DNA from 3 places in the Blautia argi genome. Region 2 is predicted to be linked to each of the others. Evidence: riboswitches for the same ligand, from Rfam matches in the RefSeq annotation. Region 2 holds a riboswitch; each other region holds the start of a gene.
What was found. A riboswitch is a leader RNA that binds a small molecule or an ion and turns the genes downstream of it on or off. The one in region 2 is predicted to bind thiamine pyrophosphate.

Region 1 (7,852 bases), 490 kb from region 2:
ATCTGCAATGGTTCCGTCCAGGTCAAAAATACAAGCCTTATACATGTCTTACCACTCCTTTATCTCTATTCCCAGCTTTTTGCATTCCTGATACAACCTTGCCAGGGGCAGGCCCACTACATTGTTGTAATCTCCGTGAATTTCTTTTATGAAAATTGCGAATCTCCCCTGGATTCCATAAGCGCCCGCCTTATCCATGGACTCTCCTGTTTCCACATAAGCCCGGATTTCTTCTTCTGTCATGGTATAAAAGCAAACCTGCGTTTTCTCATAAAAGGTATGGACACGTTCTGTTTTCCCTTCTCTTTCCATAAGGGTAACTCCGGTATAAACCTGGTGCTCCTTCCCCTGAAGCATACGCAGCATCTGCACGGCCTCTTCCTTGCCCGAGGGCTTTCCCAGAATCTCCCCTTCTGCGGCAACTACGGTATCTGCGCCAATAACCAGAACATCTCCTTTTGTTTTCATATAAATATCACGGCATTTTAACAGAGATAATTCCTCTACCGCCTCTCCCGGATCTGTGGCAGTTATGTGTTCCTCTGCCTGGCTTGGCTTTACAAGAAAAGGAATTCCTGCCTGCGACAGCAGTTCCCGCCGTCTTGGTGATGCGCTTGCAAGTATAATTTCTTTCATTGTCTGCTCCTTTTTTGCAGTATGAAATCTCTTCTGGTGTACTGCATAATAAAAGTATATCTTGACTTTTTGTGAAGCGCAACCTCTTTTTTGAACCCAGAAACGGTTCGAAGCCATATTACCGCAGCCCCTTATGCCGCTACAATCATTTTTTTCACCGGTCTGCCTCCTGAATATAGCTGTGCATAGACCTGTTCACATTTTTTGAATTTACGGAAGGTTTCTTTTGCCTCGCACTCATTGCAATATACTTTCCAGCAGCCGCAACACTTGCAGTTTCTTCCCTTGTTTTCCATAAATCCTTTTACGTCCTCCCTGGGATATCCCAGAAACAATCCGATTTCGTGGGGAAATTTTTCTCCGCTTAAAAGTCTTTCTTTCAGACAGACCAGAGCTTGCAGATACTGTTCATACACATATCCCTCTGCTTCCAGTATTTCCCGTGTTTCCCGACAGCTTAAATCCTGTATAAGACGGCTCTTTCTGTACACATAAAGAAGCGCCCTTTTTTCATGAAAACGCATAACCATAAGATCCAGTCCCTTTTCCCGGAAAACCTGCTGCCACTTCTGCAAGGTTTCCTTTAATTCCTCCATGCTTTCCCAGGGATACCAGAAAAGGTTTGCGGTCTTCAGCCCCCGCAAGGGTAGGCGCACTGTGTCGAATCAAAAATTCGTCAAGCATGAATCACACCTCCCTTAATATCCTCCAAAACAGACTGCAGCGCAGCCGTACTTGCCCTGTGTATTCTCACAATGGGAATTTTATTTCGTTTGGCCTCCTGGGAGGCATTCATCACCATTTTGTGAGAAACCGTATTGGTAAACATTAAAAGCAAATCCGGACACCCCATTTTTTTCTTAATAGAACCATGTTCCTTTACAAACACCTTTGCCTTACACCCATAATTCTCACAGAGATTTTCATATCTGGTTACCATTCGTTCATTTCCTCCGATAATAATTACAATACTCATTTCTTCTCTTCCTCCTGTTACTATTCTTCCATATTTTTTCGCCTTCATACCACTATTTAATTAGTCAAAACTAACCTATTATCAAAACGAAAGCAATGAAAAACAGAATTACAGAATTTCTTTGCCTAAATTAGTTAAGACTAACTTTTTTTATATTTCTATCATACGGATTTCTTCTATTCTGTCAATAGTTTTTTGGGAATTTTAGATAAAATTAATGAAAAAACCTCTTTCTTCTCCTTATAAAAAGGATTATAATGGAGAACATATAGAGTATGGAAGTAAAACTCAGAAAGGATAAGAGTATGGGAAATTTCGGAAAAAAACTTTTAGGTATGGGCGCTTTAGGCGCAGCAGCCGGAGCTGCAGCTTATTATTTTATGAAAAAGAAAAATGAGAACCCGGATTTACAGGAAGAGTTTGCTGATTTTCAGGACAACTTAAAAGAAACAGCTGCTTCTGCTGCAGGTGTGGCTTCCACCTTCAAAAAAGTCATGGAAAAATCTGTGGATGAGGCAGTAAGCAAGGTCAAAGAACACACAGATGATTTTCTTGATGATGATATTTTTGAAGAAGAGGATTTTACTGACGCAGTAAAAGATGCGGTTGAAGATACCGTGAAAGATACCGCAAAAAAAGCGGAGGATATCAAAAAAGAGGTTAAAGAAACAGCAGAAAATTTCACACAGGAGATAAAGGACGCTGTGCAGAAAGCAAAAGAAGAACCGGAAGTATAATCCGGTATACCAAAGAGGGAGGATATAAAATAATGAACAACCAGTTATTTGAACAGGCAAAAAACGATGATATTCTGTCAAAGGAGCTGATTTCTTTTCTTCTGGAAACCATGGAATACAATCGCCTGAGCTTTATCAACGATGCTGTAGAGATTTTGAAAATTCTGAAAATCCGAATTGAGCGCGGAGATAAAATTACAGATGCGGTTTCTCACCAGATTTACAATCTGCCGGACTTTAAAAGCTTTGTCCGTGAGCATTTCTCTTCTTATGTTTACAATGAAGTCTTTTCCTCAAAAGGAGAAAAAAGCTATTTCTGTCTGGAACCTTGCGAGGGTGGTTATGAGCTGGTTCTCTCTGATAAGGATAGCAAGGTGTACAAGTGGATTTCCAGCCTGAATGAGAAATTTTCTCTGGTGTATATGATAGCCACAAAAGTTGTGTACATAAAAAATGTAAAAGCGAAAACTTATGCTCCGTTTTTATCCTCCAACGGGAAATACTGCCGCTATGATGAAAGCGTAGGGAAAATTCTGGAAATCTGATATAAAGAAAAAAGGGGATCCCATGGAATTTCAGTCACAGGATACCCTTTTTCTATTTATTTTCTTCTATTTTCTTTAAAATATATCTTTTATACTTCAAAAATTCCTGTGTCAGATTAAAATCCTCTGACCTTGGCTTTGGTTCTTTGATAACAAGCTCTTCTGTGATTCTTCCCGGATTTCCTGTGAGGAGATAAATCCGGTCTGCCAACAAAATGGCTTCGTCTATATCATGAGTGATAAAAATTGTGGACAGATGAATCTGCTCCATAACCTGAAGATACCATTTGTGCATAGCGCTCTTGGTCAGGGTATCCAAAGCAGAAAAAGGCTCATCTAAAAGTGCGATTTTCCTGGAAAACATATAGGTTCTGAGAAGGGCTGCTCTCTGTCGCATACCTCCGGACAGTTGAACCGGATATTTTTTCTGAGTACCCTCCAGCCCAAATTCCTGAAAATAAGGCTGTACCAGCTTTCTCGCTTGTTTTTTCTTCTCTCCCCTGATAATCAGGGGCAAAGCCACATTATCCTCAATGGTGCGATAGGGCAGAAGCAAATCCTTTTGAAGCATATAGCTGACCTGCCCCGGCCTACCTGTAATGTCCTCACCGTCTAAAAGCACCTGCCCGCTGTCTGGCTTTAAGATACCGGAAATCACATTAAACAGTGTCGTTTTGCCTCCTCCGCTGACTCCCAGAAGTGCAACCAGTTCCTTATCCCCCAGATGAAGGGACACGTTTTCTAAAACCCTTTTGTCTTCAAAGGTTTTTGTCACATGGGAAACCTCTAGCTGTGCCATATCTGATGCCGCCTTTCTCTTTCTTATTCCGGAAGATAGTCATTGGAAAATCCTGCATTCTCCGGTATTTTTGCTTCAGAAAGACCGTTTTCATTCAGCCAGTCATAAAAGGCATTCCAGCGCTCCGGATCCATATATCCCCAACGCTCCTCCTCTGCCTTATACTGGTCTGCCAGGTATTTCTGGCTTGCCTTCACCAGTTCGCTGTCCAGCTCCGGTGATGCCTTGCAGAGAAGCTCTGCTGCCTGTTCCGGTTCTTCAATAGCAAATTCATATCCTTTTTTTTACTGCTCTTAAAAACGCTTTTGCCGCATCGGGATTTTCCTTTAAAAAGTCATTATTAGCAATAATAACAGGCGTATAATAGTCAAACACTGGATTGAGATCCTTAAAGGCAAAATAATCGGTATCCAGCTTTGCCACCTCTGTTGCCACGCCTCCCCAGGCATAGAACACCCAGATTGCGTCCACAGATTTTGTCTTTAATGCGGAAACCTCATCAGTCACTGTGCTTGGAATCAGCTCTACCTTACTGAAATCACCGCCATCTCCTTCTACAACATTCTTCATCATGGCCTTTTCGATAGGCGCGTCCCAGGTGGCATATTTCTTTCCTTCCAGTCCCTTTGGGGAATCCATACCCTCTCCCTTTCTGGAAATAATACCTGAGGTATTGTGCTGCACTACGGCTGCTATGGCAGTATTGGGAAGAGCATTCTCTCCGGTCACCCCCGGCGCCATGGTATCCTGAAAAGAGATGCCAAGCTGAGCTTTCCCGGAGGCAACCAACGCATCTGCCCCATCCTCCGGCGGCTGTACAATCTCCACATCCAGTCCCTCTTCTTTAAAATACCCCTTTTCCTCTGCCACATACAGTCCCGTATGATTGGTATTGGGCGTCCAGTCCAATACAAAGGTCAGTTTTTCTTCTTTGCTCTCTTTATTATCCTCTGTTCCTGCTGCTTGACTGCTGCTTTTACAACCGGTCAGGACTGCAAGCATGGTCACACACAGAGCTGCTGCTAACCATTTTTTCTTCATCTGTTTTTCTCCTCTTTCTTATTTGACATGCTCCCAGGGCATGGATTTTCTCTGAAGAAACTCCACCAGCTTCATAAGCAGAAGACTGATAATGGAAATCAGAAAAATCACGGCAAACATTTTATCATAGGCAAATGCCTTTTTTACTCTGGTCATATAAACGCCAAGTCCGCTGAAGCCACCCAGCCATTCTGAAATCACAGCGCCTACCACAGAGTAGGACACGGAGATTCTGAGGCTTGCAAAAAAATGACTTCTTGCACCCGGAAGCTTAATATAGCGGAATATCTGAAATTCCCCGGCGCCCATGGAACGCATGAGATTTATCATATCCTTATCTGCAGACCGAAAGCCGTCCAAAAGCCCCACAGTAATCGGAAAAAAGGTTACCACTACAATGAGAATTACCTTTGGAAGCATTTCATATCCAAACCACAGTACCAAAAGAGGTGCAATGGCGACTGTGGGGATGGTCTGTGTCAGAACAATCAGGGGATAAAAGGCCTTGTATACCTTATCGAACCGTTCCATAATTACGGCCATAAGAAAGCCCACCGAAATTCCACAGAAAAGTCCCAGTGCAGCCTCTAAAAGAGTTACTCTGGCATGTTCCATTAAAAGTCTGAAATCTCCTGCAAAGGCTTTCACCACATCAATCGGCGACGGCAGCATAAAATCAGGAATCAGCCCTGCCATGGAAACTGCCTGCCATAAGATAAGAAGCACTGTCACTGCGGACACTGTCCAAAATTTACTGGTGGTGTTTCGTAACTTTTCTTTCAATACTCAGCACATCTCCTTCCGGCTTATAGCTGACCTTGATGTAAGCAGCTACAGACGGAGCTCCTGCTTTCACTGCAATATGCTGACATTCCTTTACAATGTCCATAAGCTCATCATAGTCCCCTTCAATCGTGGTTTCAAAAGGTCCTACATAATAATTGTTTCCTGTGCTTTTGATGTAGGCAATCACCTCATCAACAATACGGATTAATTCCTCGTCGTCCTTTGCCTCCGGCAATGTCTGAATTGCTACACTTGCGTTCATCTTGTTTTCCTCCTTTGTTTTAGGGTATAAAGAAGAATCTCGCCTGTGAGATTCTCCTATGAAACAAAAAATCCCTTCAGGGATTACCTGATGGGATTTACGTCTGTATCTGAATCTGCAAATTTTACAAACTGCTTCCTACGCCGGCATTATCCGAATCAGGTATGAGGGTCTAAAACGAATCTGGTTTTATTCTCAGCCGGACTTTCTCCAGCTCCCCTTGCAATGTTCAGTTTACTGTATTTACGGTTTTCTGTCAACCTCTTTCCTTCTGTCTTCTGTTTCTTCGCAGGACCAGATTTTCTTAAGCTTCTGCATGGCTTCTGTAATCTCCTCTTCTGTCAGACAGGCATAACCCAGAAGCACTTTTGCACCCGGATTTCTTGTTTCTTCTCTTAAATCTATGGCATATTCGGAATATCCGTAAACCTGAATCTCTGCTTTTTGCGCCCGCAGCACAGCCTCTTTTTCAGTGAGTCCGTTCACAAATTCCACAGTAAGATGCAGACCTGCATGTTCACCCGTAAAGGTACAGATATCCCCCATCTCCCGCAGTGCCCGTACCATGCAGTCATGCTTTCCCTTGTACACAGCCCGCATACGGTTTAAATGCCGCTCATAATATCCTTCTTTCAAAAACAGCTCCAGAATTTTCTGGTCTGTCCTTGACACAGTAACAGCAAAAGGACTCTTTCTGTCAGCATAGATCTTTGCCAGAGAATCCGGCAATACCATATAACTGACACGGATTGCAGGTGCAAGAGATTTTGAAAAAGTTCCCATATAAATTACCCTTCCGTTTGCATCAAAGCCCTGGAGGGCAGGTATGGGCTGCCCACGGTAACGAAATTCACTGTCATAATCATCTTCAATAATATACCGCCCTTCTGTTTCCCTGGCCCATTCAAGAAGTGCCATGCGGCGTTTCAAGGGCATTACTGTGCCTGCCGGAAACTGATGGGAGGGCATCACATAAGCGATTTCGGCCCCGGATTTTTTCAGTGAGGCAATGCTCATGCCGCTACTATCCTGAGAAACAGCCTTTACCTCATATCCAATATGAAGAAAATCATAGTAAGCATTCAGATAGGTATGGCTTTCCATTGCCACCACCTTCTCTTTTCCCAGAATTGTACCAAGCAGCATAAGAAGGTAATCATTTCCCGCTCCAATGAGAATCTGCTCCGGGCGGCAATGCATACCCCTTGCCTGATACAGATATTCTGCAATTGCACAGCGAAAACCATATTCTCCCCAGGGGTTTCCTGGCTGAAACAGCGCGTCTTCCTTTTCAGAAAGCACCTGTCGGGTAAGCTTTTTCCAGATATTATGGGGAAAGCTCCCAACAGAAATGCCGTTTAGGGCAAAATCCCAGCGACAGGTCTTTACTCCTGTGTCCCTGCACAGCTTTTCTTCTTTTCCACATGCAGGCGCTGTATTCTCTTTCCCGGAAACGTAAAGGCTTTCTATCTCACAGATATAATAACCCTTACAGGGAACAGACTCCATATACCCCTCTGAAACCAACTGCCCGTATGCCAGATCCACGGTACTGCGGCTGACAGATAAACACCTTGCCAGAGCTCTGGAGGAAGGCAGCCGTTCCCCTGGCTTTAAATCCTTTTGCTGTACAGCATTTTTAATATACGCGCAAATCTGCTGATAAATGGGAAGTTTGCTCTTTAAATCCAGCGGAATCAACAGTTCGTTCATCTTTATTTTAATTTAAAGGAGCTCTTTAAGGATACAATGCGGTTAAATACCGGCGTACCTGGCTTGCTGTCATGGCAGTCTGCACAGAAAAAGCCGTTTCTCACAAACTGGAAGCGGTCATAAGCCTCTGCCTTTCCAAGCTCCGGCTCTACCAGACATCCTTTTACAACCGTCAGAGAATTGGGATTTAAGTTCAGACTTCCGTCCTCTTTGTTGTATACGCCCTTTTCTTCGTCCACAATATTTTCATACAGACGGCATTCTGCCTCTACTGCTGTTTCTGCACAAATCCAGTGAATGGTTCCCTTTACCTTTCTTCCGTCCGGAGAATTTCCCCCCTTGGAAGCCGGGTCATAG
Region 2 (7,852 bases):
AAAACAGCTTCTCCAAAAAGCCGAAGAAGAAGGAAAACGGCGAAAGAGTTCTTCCCTGGAACTGACTGCATGGGAGTTTAATGAGGAGGTATTGGAGTTTTATAAGAATTATGGTATGAAAATCCAAAGAGTTGTTTTGGAAAAGGAAATTTAGATTGGAAAAATTTAAAAAATGTGGTACACTATAGCTAATTACAGAGGAGGTTTAAGAACATGAGAGCAGAATTTGATGAAACATTAGTAACAGGAAATGAAATGATAGATTCCCAGCATAAGGAACTGATTGACAGAATTAATCAGCTTCTGGAAAGCTGTGAAGACGGACAGGGAAAAATCAAAGCTGTAAAAATGCTGGATTACCTGTTGGATTATACAGAATTCCACTTTAGCGCAGAGGAAAAGCTGCAGGAAGAAATCGAATATCCTGGAATCAAAGAACATAAGGAAAAACATGCAGAATTTAAACAGGCTGTAAAAGAATTGCAGGAAATGCTGGAAGAGGAAGAAGGTCCCACAGAAGCGTTCGTAGCACAGGTTCAGAAAAATGTTGTGGACTGGCTCTTTGATCACATCAAAGGCTTTGACCGTTCCGTAGCAGAATATAAATTCATGGCATCTAATGCAGAAAGATTATAAGGGTAAAACCATGTTATTATTTGTAGAATATCCGAAATGCACCACTTGTCAGAAAGCAAAAAAGTGGCTGACAGAGAAGAACCTGGAGTTTGCAGTGCGTCACATTGTAGAAGACAGACCTGCAAAGGAAGAATTAAAGGAATGGTATGAAAAAAGCGGGCTTCCTTTAAAAAGATTTTTCAACACCAGTGGAAACAAATACAAAGAGCTTCATTTAAAAGATAAGCTTCCTTCCATGACAGAGGAGGAACAGTTGGAACTGCTTGCCACAGACGGTATGCTGGTGAAACGTCCTGTTTTAGTAAGCGATGATTTTGTACTTACCGGGTTTAGGGAACAGGAATGGACAGAAAAACTACATTTATAAACACAATTTTCATAGTACAGTCAGGGGAGTCCGTAGGCGGGCTGAGAGGAAGTTCTCAAACTTCGACCCTTTAAACCTGTATGGGTAATGCCAACGTAGGGAGAAAGAAATGAGCTGTTGCAGGAAACGGCAATCAGGAATGTTGAAGCATTGCTGATATGTCTGACTGGGGCAGCTCTTTTTGTGTCTGAAATAGAAGTTTAAAGATAAAAGCGTGGAAATAAAATTTTTCGATTCTGTAAAAAGGAGTGAGCAAATGAAAGACAGGAAGGAACAATTGAGCAAACAGATGCAGCTTTACGCAGTTACAGACCGCACATGGGTGGGAGAAAAAACCTTTTTGGAACAAATAGAGGAATCATTGGAAGGAGGCATCACGTTTTTGCAGCTAAGGGAAAAGCATTTGTCAGAAGCAGCATTTTCAGAGGAAGCAAAGAATGTTCAAAAGCTGGCTGCAAAATATAAAGTGCCCTTTATCATCAATGACAACGTGGAAATTGCCGGGAAAATACAGGCAGACGGCGTTCATCTGGGGCAGCAGGATATGGATCCTTTAAAAGCTAGAAAACTTTTGGGCGAGGATAAAATTATCGGAGTTTCCTGTAGAACAGTGGAAGCCGCCAAAAAGGCAGAGGATTGGGGCGCAGATTATCTGGGAGTGGGAGCTGTATTTTCTACTTCTACCAAAAATGATGCAATCGTTATTACAAGAGAAACCCTGATGGAAATCTGTCAGGCAGTTTCCATTCCTGTGGTAGCCATTGGCGGAATCAGGGAATCAAATCTTATATCATTAAAAGGAACCGGTATTTCCGGTATTGCTGTAGTTTCTGCCATCTATGGTCAAAAGGATATAAAACAGGCCTGCAAACGACTGCGGGCCTGTGCAGAGCAAATCACGCAGGGAGGAAAATCATGAAAAAGGTATTGAGTATCGCAGGGTCTGACTGCAGCGGTGGTGCGGGAATCCAAGCGGATATTAAAACCATTACCATGCATGGTCTGTATGCCATGACTGCCATTACGGCTTTGACTGCTCAAAATACAACAGGTGTTTACAACGTACAAGTAGTGTCACCGGAATTTGTAGCACAGCAACTGGACTGTATTTTTCAGGATATTCGTCCTGATGCAATAAAAATAGGCATGGTTTCAGACAGTAACATTATCGAAATCATTGCCCAAAAACTGAAAACATACAAGGCAGAAAACATTGTTATAGACCCTGTTATGGTGGCGAGCAGCGGAGGCAGCCTTTTGTCTTTGGAGGCGAAAAATGCCTTAAAAACAGGGCTTTTTCCTCTGGCTGATATCCTGACCCCCAATATACCGGAAGCCGAGTTTTTATCAGAAACAAAAATTCGAACCCATCAGGATATGGAACGGACTGCCGCGCTGCTTGGTGAGCAAATAAAAGGGGCAGTCCTTTTGAAGGGTGGCCATCTGCTGCAGGAGGCTGACGATTTGCTGTATAGGAACAAAGATTATTTCTGGTATCCTGGAGAAAAAATTCAAAATGAGAACACGCATGGTACAGGTTGTACTCTTTCCTCTGCCATAGCCTGTAATCTGGCAATAGGATATGACATATCGGAAAGTGTGAAGAGAGCTAAGGAATATGTAACAGGCGCCATAAAGGCACAATTGAATCTCGGAACAGGCAGTGGACCTCTGAACCATATGTATCTTACTCAAAAGAACAGGTGAATGATGCTTGAAAAAGAGGTGGGAGAGTGGTATGCTTCTTCTATATCTTTTGAAAGGAATGACTTCATGTACTACAGAAAACCTCATTATTATGACCGCTTCGTCTGTACTGCAGATAAATGTCCGGATACCTGTTGTGCCGGCTGGCAGATTTTTATAGACGAGGATACTTTAAAAAGCTACAGTCAGGTTCCGGGAACCTTTGGAATCCGCCTTTTAAATTCCATAGACTGGTCCCAGGGAGCATTTGAACAATATAAAAAACGCTGCAGCTTTCTGAACGAAAAAAATCTCTGTGATATTTATAAAGAACTGGGGGCTTCTGCTCTTTGTGAAACCTGCAGACAATATCCCCGACATACGGAAGAGTTTGAAAATCTCCGTGAGTTTTCCCTTTCTCTTTCCTGTCCTGTGGCAGCGGAAATGATTCTTGGCTGCAAAGAAAAGGTTATGTTTTTGGAGGAAGAGGACAGCCAAAAAGAGCGTGAGGAAGACTATGAAGATTTTGATTTCCTGCTTTTCGGAAAGCTGGAGGAGGTACGAACCTGCCTTTTTCAGCTCATACAAGACAGAACGTTGCCCATGAGAGAACGAATGTTTTTATGTTTACAGACCGCCTTTGGCTTTCAGAAAGCACTGGAAGAGGGAAGGCTTTTTGAAAAGGATTTTGCGGTTGAACCAGAGAAAAAAGAAACGTTCAAAAAGAAAAGAAGTACGGAACATAATGCCGAACTTCGTTTTGAATCCATGAACCTTATGCTGAAAGATTTACAAAAGTTAGAAGTTTTACGAGAAGAATGGAGCGAAAATCTGACTAGATTGAAGCAGAATATCTATACAAAAGGAAGTGATTTTTATCAGAAAAACCGCATGGATTTTTTAAAAAAAGAAGGAGAAACGGAAAACTGGGAAATTTATAAGGAACAACTTCTTCTCTTTTTTGTTTATACATATTTTTGCGGTGCTGTCTATGATGATATGGTATATACGAAAGTGGTTCTGGCTGTTTTTTCTGTACTCTGGATAGAAGAACTGTGCTTTGCAAAATGGTTGGAAAACCAGGGACATCTGTCTTTTGCAGAGATTGTAAAGACAGCCTGGCAATATGCCAGAGAAATCGAACATTCTGATGAAAATTTGAACTTGTTGGAAGATATTTTTGATGAACAGGAAGAATATTTTCCTGAAAAACTGAAGTCTATTTTATAAAACAGAAAGGACGAAGAACTCTATGAGTGAAGAAAAAAAACAGGAAAAACCATATTGGGAGGACAAGGAATACTCCTTCTTTTCACATAAAAACTGCGAGTATTTTCCCTGCCATGAAACAAAAGATACGGACAATTTTAACTGTCTGTTCTGCTACTGTCCCCTGTACGCCCTGGGCAGCAAATGCGGTGGTAATTTCAAATATACTGACAATGGGATTAAGGACTGCAGCGCATGTCTTTTGCCTCATAAGAAGAAAAACTATGGGTACATTATGAGCAAATATAATGAAATTATGGAACTGGCAAAAAAGAACCGGTAAAGAGAACAGAACTGCTTTCTTCTCCTCTATTTCAGAGAAGAGAGCAGCTCTTTAAGTTGTATCAGGTCTTTGCATACATAGTCGCAAAAAGGCTCTAAATCAGGTGCAAACGGGGTTAAATCCGGCACCATGCAGGTACAGGCGCCTGAAGCACGTCCTGCCTTCAAGCCGTTTCTGCTATCCTCCACAATCAGGCAGTTCTCCGGCTTTATCCTCAGTTTTTGAGCAGCCTTCAAAAAGATTTCCGGGTCAGGCTTACTTTTTTTTACCTCATCTCCGCATACGGAGGCAGAAATAGCCTTTGAAATGCCCGCCATATCCCAGTAGTGAGCAGCGCGCTTCCTTGGGGTAGAGGTTGCCACTGCCCAGGGAATTTTCTCCTCTGTGAGATAGGATACGATTTCCTGCAGTCCCTTTTTCTGAGGCAGAGAATAGTGCTCAATATATTCTGCCAGGTATTGCGAACGAATGGTTCTGGCATAGTGATAATCAATCCTTCCCGCAAACCATTTTTCAAACAAAGCTGCATTCTGTTCTCTGGAGCCGCCTCTCATCTGTCCAAGCTGCTCTTCTGTCAGCGTAAAATCCAATTTTTCCCCTGCCTTTTGCCAGCCCTCTTTCATAATTCGTTCTGTATCAAATAAAACTCCGTCCATGTCAAAAATAACAGCCTGTATCATAAAACCGCCCCTTCTGCAAATTGCTTTTTTCTCTTCTGTTCCCTTTAGAATACCAGAATTTCATACTTCACGCAAGAAAAGCATTGGATTTAAAAGGGGAACATGGTATAATGATTGCACGTTGTGCAATTGACGGCTTGAGAAACGGAAGGTATACATAATGAAAATTATTATTTCTCCGGCAAAGAAGATGCATATCCGGGAAGATGAGGCTGTGAGCCTTACACAGCCGATTTATTTGCAGAGAGCAGAAGAGATATGGAATACCTTGAAGAAAATGGATTTTCAGGAACTAAAATCTTTGTGGAAATGCAATGAAAAAATTGCCGGACAAAACTGGGTTCGGTTACAGGAACAGGATTTTCATCAAAATTTTACCCCTGCCATATTGGCGTACGAAGGAATTCAATATCAGTATATGGCTCCTGTGGTTTTTTCAGAAAAGCAGTGGAAGTACGGAAAGAAAAATTTACGGATTTTATCCGGACTTTACGGGATTTTAAAACCCACAGACGGAGTAGTTTGCTATCGTCTGGAAATGCAGGCCAAGTTAAAAATGAAAATGGATTCTGAAGAAAACCGGGATTTATATGCTTTCTGGAAAGACCTTATTTATAAGGAATTAGTAAAGGAAGATGCTGTTATTTTAAACTTGGCATCAAAGGAATACAGCAAAATAGTAGAACCTTATCTGACAGAAAAGAATTCTTTTATCACCTGTGTTTTTGGAGAATTAAAAGAAAATAAAGTTTTGGTAAAGGGAACACAGGCAAAAATGGCAAGAGGCGAGATGGTACGCTGGCTAGCGGAAAATCAGATAGAAAAAATAGAGGAAGTAAGAGAATTTCAAGGACTTGGATATCAGTATTCTACCCTCTATTCCACGACAGATAAGCTGGTATTTTTAAAAGAAAAGGAGGTATTAGAACATGAATTTTGAACAGGAAATAAGGGAAATCATAGAGTATTATGCGGCGCAAAGGAATCCTAAGGAGCAGGAAAATATAATTGCCATGCTCCGTGAAATTCAGGAAACAGAAGGTTGTATTCCGCTTGCTGCACAGGAACTGGCAGCTGAAAAGCTGGGAGTAAAAAGATCGGTTTTCACCTGCATTATGAAGCGTCTTCCTGATTTGAAAGAAGAAATTTACAGCCATCAGCTGGTGCTTTGTACAGGAGAACGCTGTCAAAATAAAAAGAGTATGGAAATTCTAAAAGCAGTCAAAGAAGAACTGAAAATAGACAAAGATGGATTTTCTCCGGACAGAAAAATCTATCTGAAGACGCAGAACTGTATGAAGCAATGCAGGACCTCTCCAAACATGAAAGCAGACGGAGAATTGTATGCTGCTGTGACAAAAGAGCAGGTCTTGGCGCTTTTGAAAAAATGGAAATAAAAGAGGAATACAGATGAAGTATAAGGCATTATTATTTGATTTGGACGGTACACTGACCGCATCAGGCGAGGGAATTACCAAATCGGTTCAGTATGCGCTGAAAAAAATGAGAAAGGGCAAGCTAGCCTCAAACCTGAAGGAATTAGAAGTATTTGTAGGCCCTCCTCTATTGAATCAGTTTATGATTTTTGCAGGATTTTCCGAAGAAGAAGCCGCTTTGGCTGTAAAGTACTATCGGGAACGTTATACCGTTACCGGAATTTTTGAAAATAAACCTTATGAAGGTATTACAAGTCTTCTCAGACAGCTAAAAGAGAAAGGCTATTTATTGGCAGTGGCCTCCTCCAAGCCGGATTCCATGGTAAAGGTGGTCCTAGAGCATTTTCATCTTCAGAACTACTTTCATGTTGTAAAAGGCAGCGATATCAACCGCCCTACCATGACAAAAGCACAGGTAATTGAAGAAGTGTTAGAAGAATTGGCGCTTTCAGACAGAACAGAAGCCGTGATGATTGGAGATAGATTTTATGATGTCAGAGGCGCAAGAGAAGCAGGACTTTCCTGTATTGGTGTTGCTTACGGATACGGCAGCAGGGAAGAGTTGGAGCAAGAGGGTGCTGTGGCAGTGGCAGAAACTGTAGCAGAATTAGGAAGCCTTTTCGGTGTTTCAGAAAAAAAGGAACAGGATTTTCAGATTTATGATATCGGGAAAGAATTGTTTTCTTCTCCTGTATATCCGGGAGATCCAAAGCCTGAAAAATCCCCTTTTCTGGCAATAGAAAAAGGGGATATCTGCAATCTTACCATTATCAAAATGGGAAGCCATAATGGAACACATCTGGACGCACCTAAACACTTTTGTCAGGGAAAAGGCGGCGTGGATACCATTCCTCTTGAAAAATGTGTAGGGTATTGCAAAGTAGTTGAGATTTCCGGTGTAATTACCGGAAAAGACATGGAAAGATTTTTGGCAGACGGAACAAAAAAATTGCTTTTAAAAGGGGAGATTCTCCTGACACCGGAGGCTGCCAGGGTTATAGCAGATGCGAAAATTGACTTAATCGGTGTAGAAAGCCAGACTGTGGGGGAGGGCCATACGCAGCCTGTGATACATGAGATTTTACTTTCTGTGGAAGTAGTAATACTGGAAGGACTGGTGTTAAAACAGGTGAAACCAGGACAGTATTTTCTTGCAGCGCAGCCCTTGAAATGGGAAGGACTGGACGGTTCTCCGGTAAGACCGGTGCTGATATCCGCAGATTAACCGGGATAAAGAATCAGACATGGGGTTTATGATATGCAGGAAACATATATGGAAGGACAGATTATTACAGACAAAAATTGATTAATCTTAATCTTATTGCATAGGAAATTCCTTTGGAATCCTATGCAATAAAAAACACATTTGCCGCGAAATTCTCTTTTATTGGCTCTTCTTTTTGGGATTTATCTGTGCCAGAATAATCGCTCCAAACATCAGGACACAGCCCAGTATTTCCCGTCCGGTCAGAGTCTGACCAAGGATAATCCAGCC
Region 3 (7,852 bases), 1.0 Mb from region 2:
TGTATTGGTACAGACAAAAACAGCTTCAGACCACTCTCCTTTCTTTAGATATACCACTTTAAGGAAACTGCCTGAAGCTGTTTTCTGTTATTCTCTTATTCTTCTTTTAAAAGACCGTCTAACTCTTCTTCCAGCATTGCCTCATCTTCTTCACTTAAAAGCTTTGAAATCTGAAGGGCAAGCTTGCTGTCCTCATCTTCCTCATCTTCTTCGTCAAACTCTTCCAGCTCTGCAATATCCTCCATAGCGTCCATAATATCCAACTCCTGAGTATCTCCCAGATGAAGTTCTTCTTTGTTCTCTTCCTCTGGCAGCTCCTCATCAGGAATCTCGATTCTGTGAATTTCCAGCTCACTCTCCTCGCCAATATCGTTTAAGGAAGTAGGCATACTACTGATAATGTGATGCACCTCTTTATAAGAAGACATAAATCTTCTCTGTGCCTGATTAATCAATTCTACAATGCCATTCATTTCTTCCTGAACAGCCACATATTTCTTCTTGCCCTCTAAAAGTTTGTCATCAATTTCAGACTGCACAGCCTCCACGCGGCGTTTTGCTTCCTCCTCAGCCTCTGCTATCATAATGTCGCATTTTTCCCGTGCTTCTTTTTCCATACTTTCTGCTTTTATCTGCGCTTCAAAGACCAGCTTTCCAATGCTTTCGTAATTATCAATGTACTTCTGGTATTTCTCCTTGATGTCCTCCTCCATACGCGCCTGATAAGATTCCTTCAGTTCAATTCTCTTCTGCAGTTCCGCAATCTTGGCATCTCTGTCTGCAATCTGCTTTTTATAATTCACCTGAATTTCAGCCATTTCATCTTTCAGCTTCTGAATCAGCTCCTGTACTTCTTCCTTGTCATATCCACCCATTAAGGTTGTTTTAAACATTTCATACTCTGCCATAATACTCCACCTCGTACTTTTTCTTCTTACTGTAAATATTTGCTGATAACCGGCCATACATCTGCCCGTTCAAATCCCAGCTTCCATTCTGCTACCCCTGCCAGCTCATACTGCTGTATCAGTTTCATCTTTGCTTCCAGAGATTTCTCATCTTCCAGCCAGATTTTCTGTGTACCCTCGGAAGTGGCAAGCTCGCCATAATTCTGCGATACATCTTTATTCCAGTATACTTCCATGCCTTTTTCCTGCACATATTTTTCTGCCTGATCCATGCCAAAGACCTCACTGGTCACAGCTCCATTATTGTTCTCTGTCCACAATCTGGTATAAAACGGCACACCGTTAATCACCTTTTCCTTAGGAACTTCCTTCAGAGTCTGGACAATTCCCGCTTCCACAAAAGGAAGGGACGCTACAGAACCTGCAGTTTCCGCTCCAACAGTATGTTCATCATATCCCATGATAATCACATAATCCGCCACAATCCCCTGTTCCTTTCTGTTATAAAAAGAAGTATACTGCGGAACCGGATTGTCCACAGACAGAACCAGATTGTTGGCTCTGCACATAACAGACAGTTCTCTGACAAACTGGATAAAATGCGGCGCCTCTTCCTCTGTCAGCGCCTCAAAGTCTAAATTAATTCCGTCCATTCCCACTCTTTTGGCTTCACTTAAAAGCATCTCAATGATATGGGTTCTGGCGCTTCTTTTAGACAGGGTTTCCAGTGTGCTTACATTTTTATCAAAATTATCAATCAGTCCCCAGACCTCCATGCCCTTTTTGTGTGCTTTTTCTACATATTCTGCGCTGGCAAGGGAAGAAATCGTTCCCTCTGTTCCTGTCACAGAAAACCAGGTAGGGGAAATAACATTGACGCCCTGCAAATCCTTTACCGTCTGCTCAAAAGCTCCATTGGCTGCCTCGGAGGTAACCTGATGCCATGCAAGGTTGATTTTATAATCTCTGGTAAGGCTGGTAAAATTCTCCTCATAAGCCCCCTGGTATTTTGGCTCGGCTGTCTTTGACGCTTTCAGATCTTCTTTTTTTACATAGCCGTCGATTCCGTCTTTTGTCAGAACTCTGGACCAGTTTTCCAGTTCCTCCAAAAGTTCCATGGAATCCCCTGCTTTCACATCAGAAAGAATGGGACTCTTAATTCCGCCCTGGTAACGAACTACAGTATCCCGGTCTGCCTCCACAGTCTGAATCTTCTGCCACTCATAGGTAATAACAACTCTTGCCGGTTTTTCGTATACCCGACTTTCTATCTGCATATAATTTTCCAGAAAATCCAGAGCAATATAAAGACTCTCGTCCAGCTTTCTCACCGGAACAAAACTCTGTTCCTGCCCCTGTGCCTGAAATTCCATATCCGGCTGAATCTCTATTACAGAATCCGGGGTTGTATACAACATACTCTGTGTTTCCTGATCCCAGTAAAATCTTCCGCCCAGAACACCGGTTACTGCCTGATAGGGAAGATAGATCATATCCTCTATGAGCCTGCCTCTGTACTCACTTAAGGTATCCTGAAAAATCAGGGCAACCTCCTCCGGGGATTCCAGCTTATAATAGTCTGCCAAATCCATTCGGATATCTGACGGTGTATATTTCTTTACATAGGTTGTAATAAGCCCCGCTGCCCCAACGATTACGATAAGAAATAACGCTATCAGTGCAGGGGGAAAGCTTCTCCTGCGCCTTCTTCTTTTCCTTCGTTTTGCCATGCTTCAGCTCCTTTTACTCTCTTTTGATATGTGTATTATAGCATATTTTTCTCTTTCGTCATCTATTTCTTCCGGAATTTCATGTTTTTTTCAGATTTTTTTCTTTTTTGTACACAATTACAGCCCCTTTAATTCTTCACAAAATCAAAGGAAACAGCCTGCAATTTCCCGCTTTCATCTTGAATGTAGTCCCGCATATAGTTTCCATCCTCGGCAATTCTGTATGCTTTCTCAATACGTTTTGGAGTCGTACTTCTCCCGTTCAGATAGAGAAGCACTCCCATATCCTCATAGGTTTCCAACTCCCGGTGCAAAAGCTGTTTTTCTTTTTTATCCATATCTTCCTCCCGCAGAATATAAATGCTTGTGATATATTATTATCCTGCTTTCTTTTTCCTTGCACAAAACGCCTCATTCAGTTACAAAAGATAAAGATAGACTGCCCGTATGTTTTGATCTTGATATAAATGGAAATCTGCAGTGATACAGAATGTACCAGACTGCTGCAGCAGACCGCCGCATTTCTTGAATCATAAAATCTGTCAAATGTCAAAAGACTACCTGTATTTCACTCCTCTCTGTAAAATTTACAGGACAGTCTTCTCTTACCTGATTTTCATTATAACACCAGCTCTCGGAATTAGCAAGTATTTCTTCTTTACAATCCGGCAATGCATAGTATATAATATAAAAGGAGAAATAGCATCTTTAGATGAATTAACCAGACAGGACGTGATGTTATGAAAATAGAAAAAATAAATGAAAATCAGATACGTTGTACACTGACAAGAGCTGATTTGGAGGAACGGCAAATTCGTTTAAGTGAGCTGGCTTACGGCAGTGATAAGGCAAAAACTCTTTTCCGGGATATGATGCAGCAGGCAAGTTCCGAGTTTGGCTTTGAAGCTGACAATACACCTCTCATGATTGAGGCAATTCCGGTGTCTGCAGACAGTATTATTTTAATTATTTCCAAGGTAGATGACCCGGAGGAACTGGATACCCGCTTTTCCAAATTCACCCCTTTTGGCAATGCTACAGCCGTTTCCGAGGACGCCCCTCCTATTGAAGTAGAAGGCGCTGACGATATCCTGGATATCTTCCAGAAAATTTATGAGGCAAAGGCAAAAGCCATGGAGCGCAGAAAAAAAGAAAAAGCAGCCTCCGAAAACAAAGAAACGGCCACAAAGCCGGAAAACATCGGGGATACCCCTGTTTCTGTCAACTTAATGCGGGAATATGTTTTCCAAAACCTGGATACCGTTATTGAAGCAGCCCATGGGCTGAACAATTTCTTCCAGGGCTTCAGCGCTCTGTATAAGGATGAGAAAAACAATACCTACTCCCTGGTACTCCATCAGGAAGAAACCTCACCAGAGGATTTCAACAGAGTATGCAACATGCTTTCTGAATATGGAAAGGGAAGTCCCTTCTCTCCGGCAAAGCAGGCATATTTTTAAAGAACACGGTGTCTGTATTCTTCCATCCAAGGCATTGACACATCTTACACAAATTTAAAAAAGGGCACCCATGAACGGGTGTCCTTTTTACTTTATAGGAAATCTTATTTGTTTTCCAGGAAATCATTAATCTGTGCGATCAGCATGTTTCCGTCAATTCCGTGAACCATAGCTGCTTCTGCCAGAGATTCTCCCTGTGCGGACGGACAGCCGATGCAGTGCATACCTGCTCTCATTAGAATTGGTACAATATTTTCATCTAAACGAATCAGTTCGCCGATTGTCATATCTGCTGTTACCTTCATGGATAGCTTCCTCCTTAAAATATTTTATTGTTTTATTATAATCTGTTTTTGCAGGATATTCAACTGTTTTTCTCCATTTACTTTTGCATTTTGTATACAATTATGCCTACAACCAAAAAATCCTGCTATGTTCGTAAAATAAGACTTGTATTATAGAAACAAATATATTAGAATAACCCTAAGAACTGAATTGAAAGATTCAGAATATAAAGGAGGATACAATCATGGCATACGTTATTACAGATGAATGTGTAAGCTGCGGAACATGCGCTGGTGAATGTCCGGTAGAAGCTATTTCCGAAGGCGATGACAAATACGTTATCGACGCTGATACATGCGTTGACTGCGGAACATGCGCTGGTGTTTGTCCTACAGAAGCTATCGTAGAAGGCTAATATTACATAATACAGGACTTTTATTCTGTATCATGAAAGGTACGAAGAGGCAGGAAGCTTAATGTTCCTGCCTCTTCGTCTTCTCTTTTTACTTTCTTTTAAAAATCCTCCTCTTTTTTTGCGCTTCTTTTTCCAGAGCTGCCGCTGCCTCTCTTCTGGACTGCTGACAAATACGAATCCTTTCATCAAGACGCTTATACCTCTCTTCTTCTGAATTTTTCTCCTGGATTCTGTTCGCAACCAGTTTGCTGATAATCTCCATAAATTCCCTGGATACCGGGGGGCGTGGATTTTTTCCTCTCTTTTTTCTTTTTTGCAGACTCTCTATGCTCAGGCTGTTTTTCGTCCACCTGATTTTTATAAAAAAGGGTTGTCAGCTCTCCGATTTCCTTTAATGCATACCCTTTTTTCTTTAGTTCTCTAATACTCATGAAAATCTGAATATCCCATCGGGTGTAGTATCTGTGTCCCATTTCGTTTCTTCCAATCGGAAGACGCAGCTCCTCTTCCCAGTACCGAAGCACATGGGACTGTATGTCCAGAAAGCGTACTGCCTCCGAAACCGAATAAATGGTTTTCTGCATATACTGACCCCTTTCTTTGTTTCTCTTAATTATTATAACAAAGCGTTATAAAAATGCAAGAAAATACGTTCGACAAAAACTGTTGACAAGCCCTCTAAGGGGTGCTAAACTGATAAAAAATAACCAGGGAGCCTTATGGGCTGAGAGGAAGTTCGACTTCGACCTGTATTACCTGATTTGGATTATGCCAACGTAGGGAGTTTACACATACTGATTTTATATGTCTGTGCGTCCTATTTCGGCACAGACTTTTTCTTTTTGTGAAAACGGCTGTGCTGCAGGTTCGAATTCTCTGGTTTAAAAACAAAAGATTGGAGAAAATCTATGACTTATACCACACAAATGCATGCCGCAAGGCAGGGAATCATTACCCCGGAAATGGAAATCGCCGCAAAAAAAGAAGGAATACCGGCAGAAGAGCTACGCCACTATATCGCAGAGGGAAAAGCCGTCATTCCGGCAAATAAACAGCACCAATGCCTGAATCCCAATGCCATTGGTTCTATGTTGAAAACCAAAATCAATGTCAATCTGGGCACTTCACGGGACTGGAAAGATATAGATATGGAGCTTCATAAAGTTCGGCAGGCTGTAGATATGGGAGCAGAATCGATTATGGATTTAAGTTCCTACGGAGATACCAGAGCTTTTCGCCAAAAACTCACACAGGAATGTCCGGCCATCATCGGAACGGTTCCTATCTATGACGCAGTAGTCTATTATCATAAGCCTTTAAAAGATATTACTTCCGAAGAATGGCTGGATATTGTGGAAATGCATGCAAAGGACGGCGTGGATTTTATGACAATCCATGTGGGCATCAACAAAAATACTGCCCGCCGTTTTAAAGAAAACAGGCGGCTCACCAACATTGTTTCCAGAGGGGGCTCTATTATTTTTGCCTGGCAGGAAATGACCGGACAGGAAAATCCTTTCTATAAGCATTATGACCGGATTCTGGACATCTGCCGAAAATACGATGTCACCTTAAGCCTTGGAGATGCCTGCCGTCCAGGCTGCCTTGCCGATGCAGGAGATATTTCTCAAATTGAAGAGCTGGTAACTCTTGGAGAACTTACCAGACGGGCATGGGAAAAAGATGTACAGGTGATTATTGAAGGACCCGGCCACATGCCTCTGAATCAGATTGAAGCCAATATGAAAATCCAGCAGACCGTGTGCCAGGGCGCACCGTTTTATGTGCTGGGACCTCTTGTAACGGACATTGCCCCCGGATACGACCATATTACAGCAGCCATTGGAGGAGCCATTGCCGCTTCCTGCGGTGCTTCCTTTCTCTGTTATGTCACACCAGCCGAGCATCTGCGTCTGCCGGACGAAAAAGACGTAAAGGAGGGTATCATTGCTTCTAAAATTGCTGCACACGCCGCGGATATCGCCAAAGGGGTAAAAGGCGCCTCTGACTGGGATTCTGCCATGAGCACTGCCCGGAAAAATCTGGACTGGGAAGAAATGTTCCGGCTGTGTATTGATCCGGAAAAAGCCAGACAATACCGGGAGGAGGCAAAGCCGGAAAAAGAAGACACCTGCAGTATGTGTGGAAACTTCTGCGCTGTAAAAAACATGAACCGGATACTGGATGGAGAAATTGTAAATATCTATGATGAGTAATAAAAATCCCTGACCTCTTCTCTCTGCCAAAGCATAACAAAAGAGGCTATGGCACAAAATGATATGCAGCTTATGCCATAGCCTCTTCTACTTTTTCATATTTACAAACTTTGTATAATTTGGCAGCCAAACCAGATTTACCGTACCAATAGGACCGTTTCTCTGTTTTGCTATAATGATTTCCGCAATATTTTTATTCTCGGAATCCTTGTTGTAATAATCATCACGATAAATAAACATAACCACATCGGCGTCCTGCTCAATGGCTCCGGACTCTCGAAGGTCTGAAAGCATGGGTCTGTGATCCGGGCGTTGTTCTACGGCACGGCTCAACTGGGAAAGCGCCACCACAGGCACATTCAGTTCTCTTGCCAATGCCTTCAGAGAACGGGAAATCTCCGAAATCTCCTGCTGTCTGGACTCACTTCTTCCACTTCCTGTCATAAGCTGCAGGTAGTCAATAAAAATCACACCCAGATTATGCTCCATCTTGTACTTTCTGCATTTGGAACGCAACTCAGAAATAGAAATACCCGGCTTATCGTCAATAATCAGATTGGACTTTCCGATAATGTTGGCGCCTTCAATAAGCTTTGCCCACTCCTCGTCTTCCAGATTACCGGTTCGAATATTCTGGGAATCCACCTTGGATTCCAGAGCCAGAAGACGGTTGACAAGCTGCTCCTTTGACATTTCCAGGCTGAAAATCGCTGTGGTTACATTGCTGTGAAAAGCCATATACTGAGCAATATTCAGTACAAACGCCGTTTTTCCCATAGAGGGTCTGGCAGCAACCAGAATCAAATCCGAGGGCTGAAAGCCGGACATCTTATAATCC

Region 1: another riboswitch for thiamine pyrophosphate. It lies ahead of DQQ01_RS10930 (thiamine-binding protein); the one in region 2 lies ahead of thiE (thiamine phosphate synthase).
Region 3: another riboswitch for thiamine pyrophosphate. It lies ahead of thiC (phosphomethylpyrimidine synthase ThiC); the one in region 2 lies ahead of thiE (thiamine phosphate synthase).

What each region holds. Positions count from the first base shown of each region.
Region 1 is NZ_CP030280.1:2,235,578-2,243,429, forward strand. It holds gene DQQ01_RS10885 (HAD family hydrolase) at 1-45, opposite strand, end outside; gene DQQ01_RS10890 (Maf family protein) at 49-636, opposite strand; gene DQQ01_RS10895 (DUF3793 family protein) at 768-1,232, opposite strand; gene DQQ01_RS16630 (hypothetical protein) at 1,147-1,320, opposite strand; gene DQQ01_RS10900 (DUF2325 domain-containing protein) at 1,313-1,612, opposite strand; gene DQQ01_RS10905 (hypothetical protein) at 1,888-2,349, shown strand; gene DQQ01_RS10910 (hypothetical protein) at 2,382-2,894, shown strand; gene DQQ01_RS10915 (ABC transporter ATP-binding protein) at 2,947-3,693, opposite strand; partial or broken gene DQQ01_RS10920 (ABC transporter substrate-binding protein) at 3,717-4,734, opposite strand; gene DQQ01_RS10925 (ABC transporter permease) at 4,753-5,517, opposite strand; gene DQQ01_RS10930 (thiamine-binding protein) at 5,486-5,782, opposite strand; TPP riboswitch at 5,902-6,013, opposite strand; gene pdxR (MocR-like pyridoxine biosynthesis transcription factor PdxR) at 6,026-7,495, opposite strand; gene DQQ01_RS10940 (glutamine--tRNA ligase/YqeY domain fusion protein) at 7,498-7,852, opposite strand, start outside.
Region 2 is NZ_CP030280.1:1,744,867-1,752,718, forward strand. It holds gene DQQ01_RS08515 (GNAT family N-acetyltransferase) at 1-154, shown strand, start outside; gene DQQ01_RS08520 (bacteriohemerythrin) at 214-636, shown strand; gene DQQ01_RS08525 (arsenate reductase family protein) at 647-1,003, shown strand; TPP riboswitch at 1,016-1,122, shown strand; gene thiE (thiamine phosphate synthase) at 1,260-1,922, shown strand; gene thiD (bifunctional hydroxymethylpyrimidine kinase/phosphomethylpyrimidine kinase) at 1,919-2,710, shown strand; gene fliB (flagellin lysine-N-methylase) at 2,777-3,919, shown strand; gene DQQ01_RS08545 (cysteine-rich small domain-containing protein) at 3,942-4,241, shown strand; gene DQQ01_RS08550 (HAD family hydrolase) at 4,268-4,921, opposite strand; gene yaaA (peroxide stress protein YaaA) at 5,082-5,861, shown strand; gene DQQ01_RS08560 (NADH-quinone oxidoreductase subunit NuoE family protein) at 5,851-6,318, shown strand; gene DQQ01_RS17460 (HAD hydrolase-like protein) at 6,332-7,582, shown strand; gene DQQ01_RS08570 (DMT family transporter) at 7,742-7,852, opposite strand, start outside.
Region 3 is NZ_CP030280.1:699,077-706,928, reverse strand. It holds gene DQQ01_RS03600 (hypothetical protein) at 96-908, opposite strand; gene DQQ01_RS03595 (glycosyl hydrolase family 18 protein) at 935-2,638, opposite strand; gene DQQ01_RS03590 (hypothetical protein) at 2,767-2,976, opposite strand; gene DQQ01_RS03585 (adaptor protein MecA) at 3,379-4,098, shown strand; gene DQQ01_RS03580 (DUF1858 domain-containing protein) at 4,203-4,403, opposite strand; gene DQQ01_RS03575 (4Fe-4S ferredoxin) at 4,628-4,798, shown strand; gene DQQ01_RS03570 (helix-turn-helix domain-containing protein) at 4,993-5,382, opposite strand; TPP riboswitch at 5,497-5,598, shown strand; gene thiC (phosphomethylpyrimidine synthase ThiC) at 5,707-7,014, shown strand; gene dnaB (replicative DNA helicase) at 7,102-7,852, opposite strand, start outside.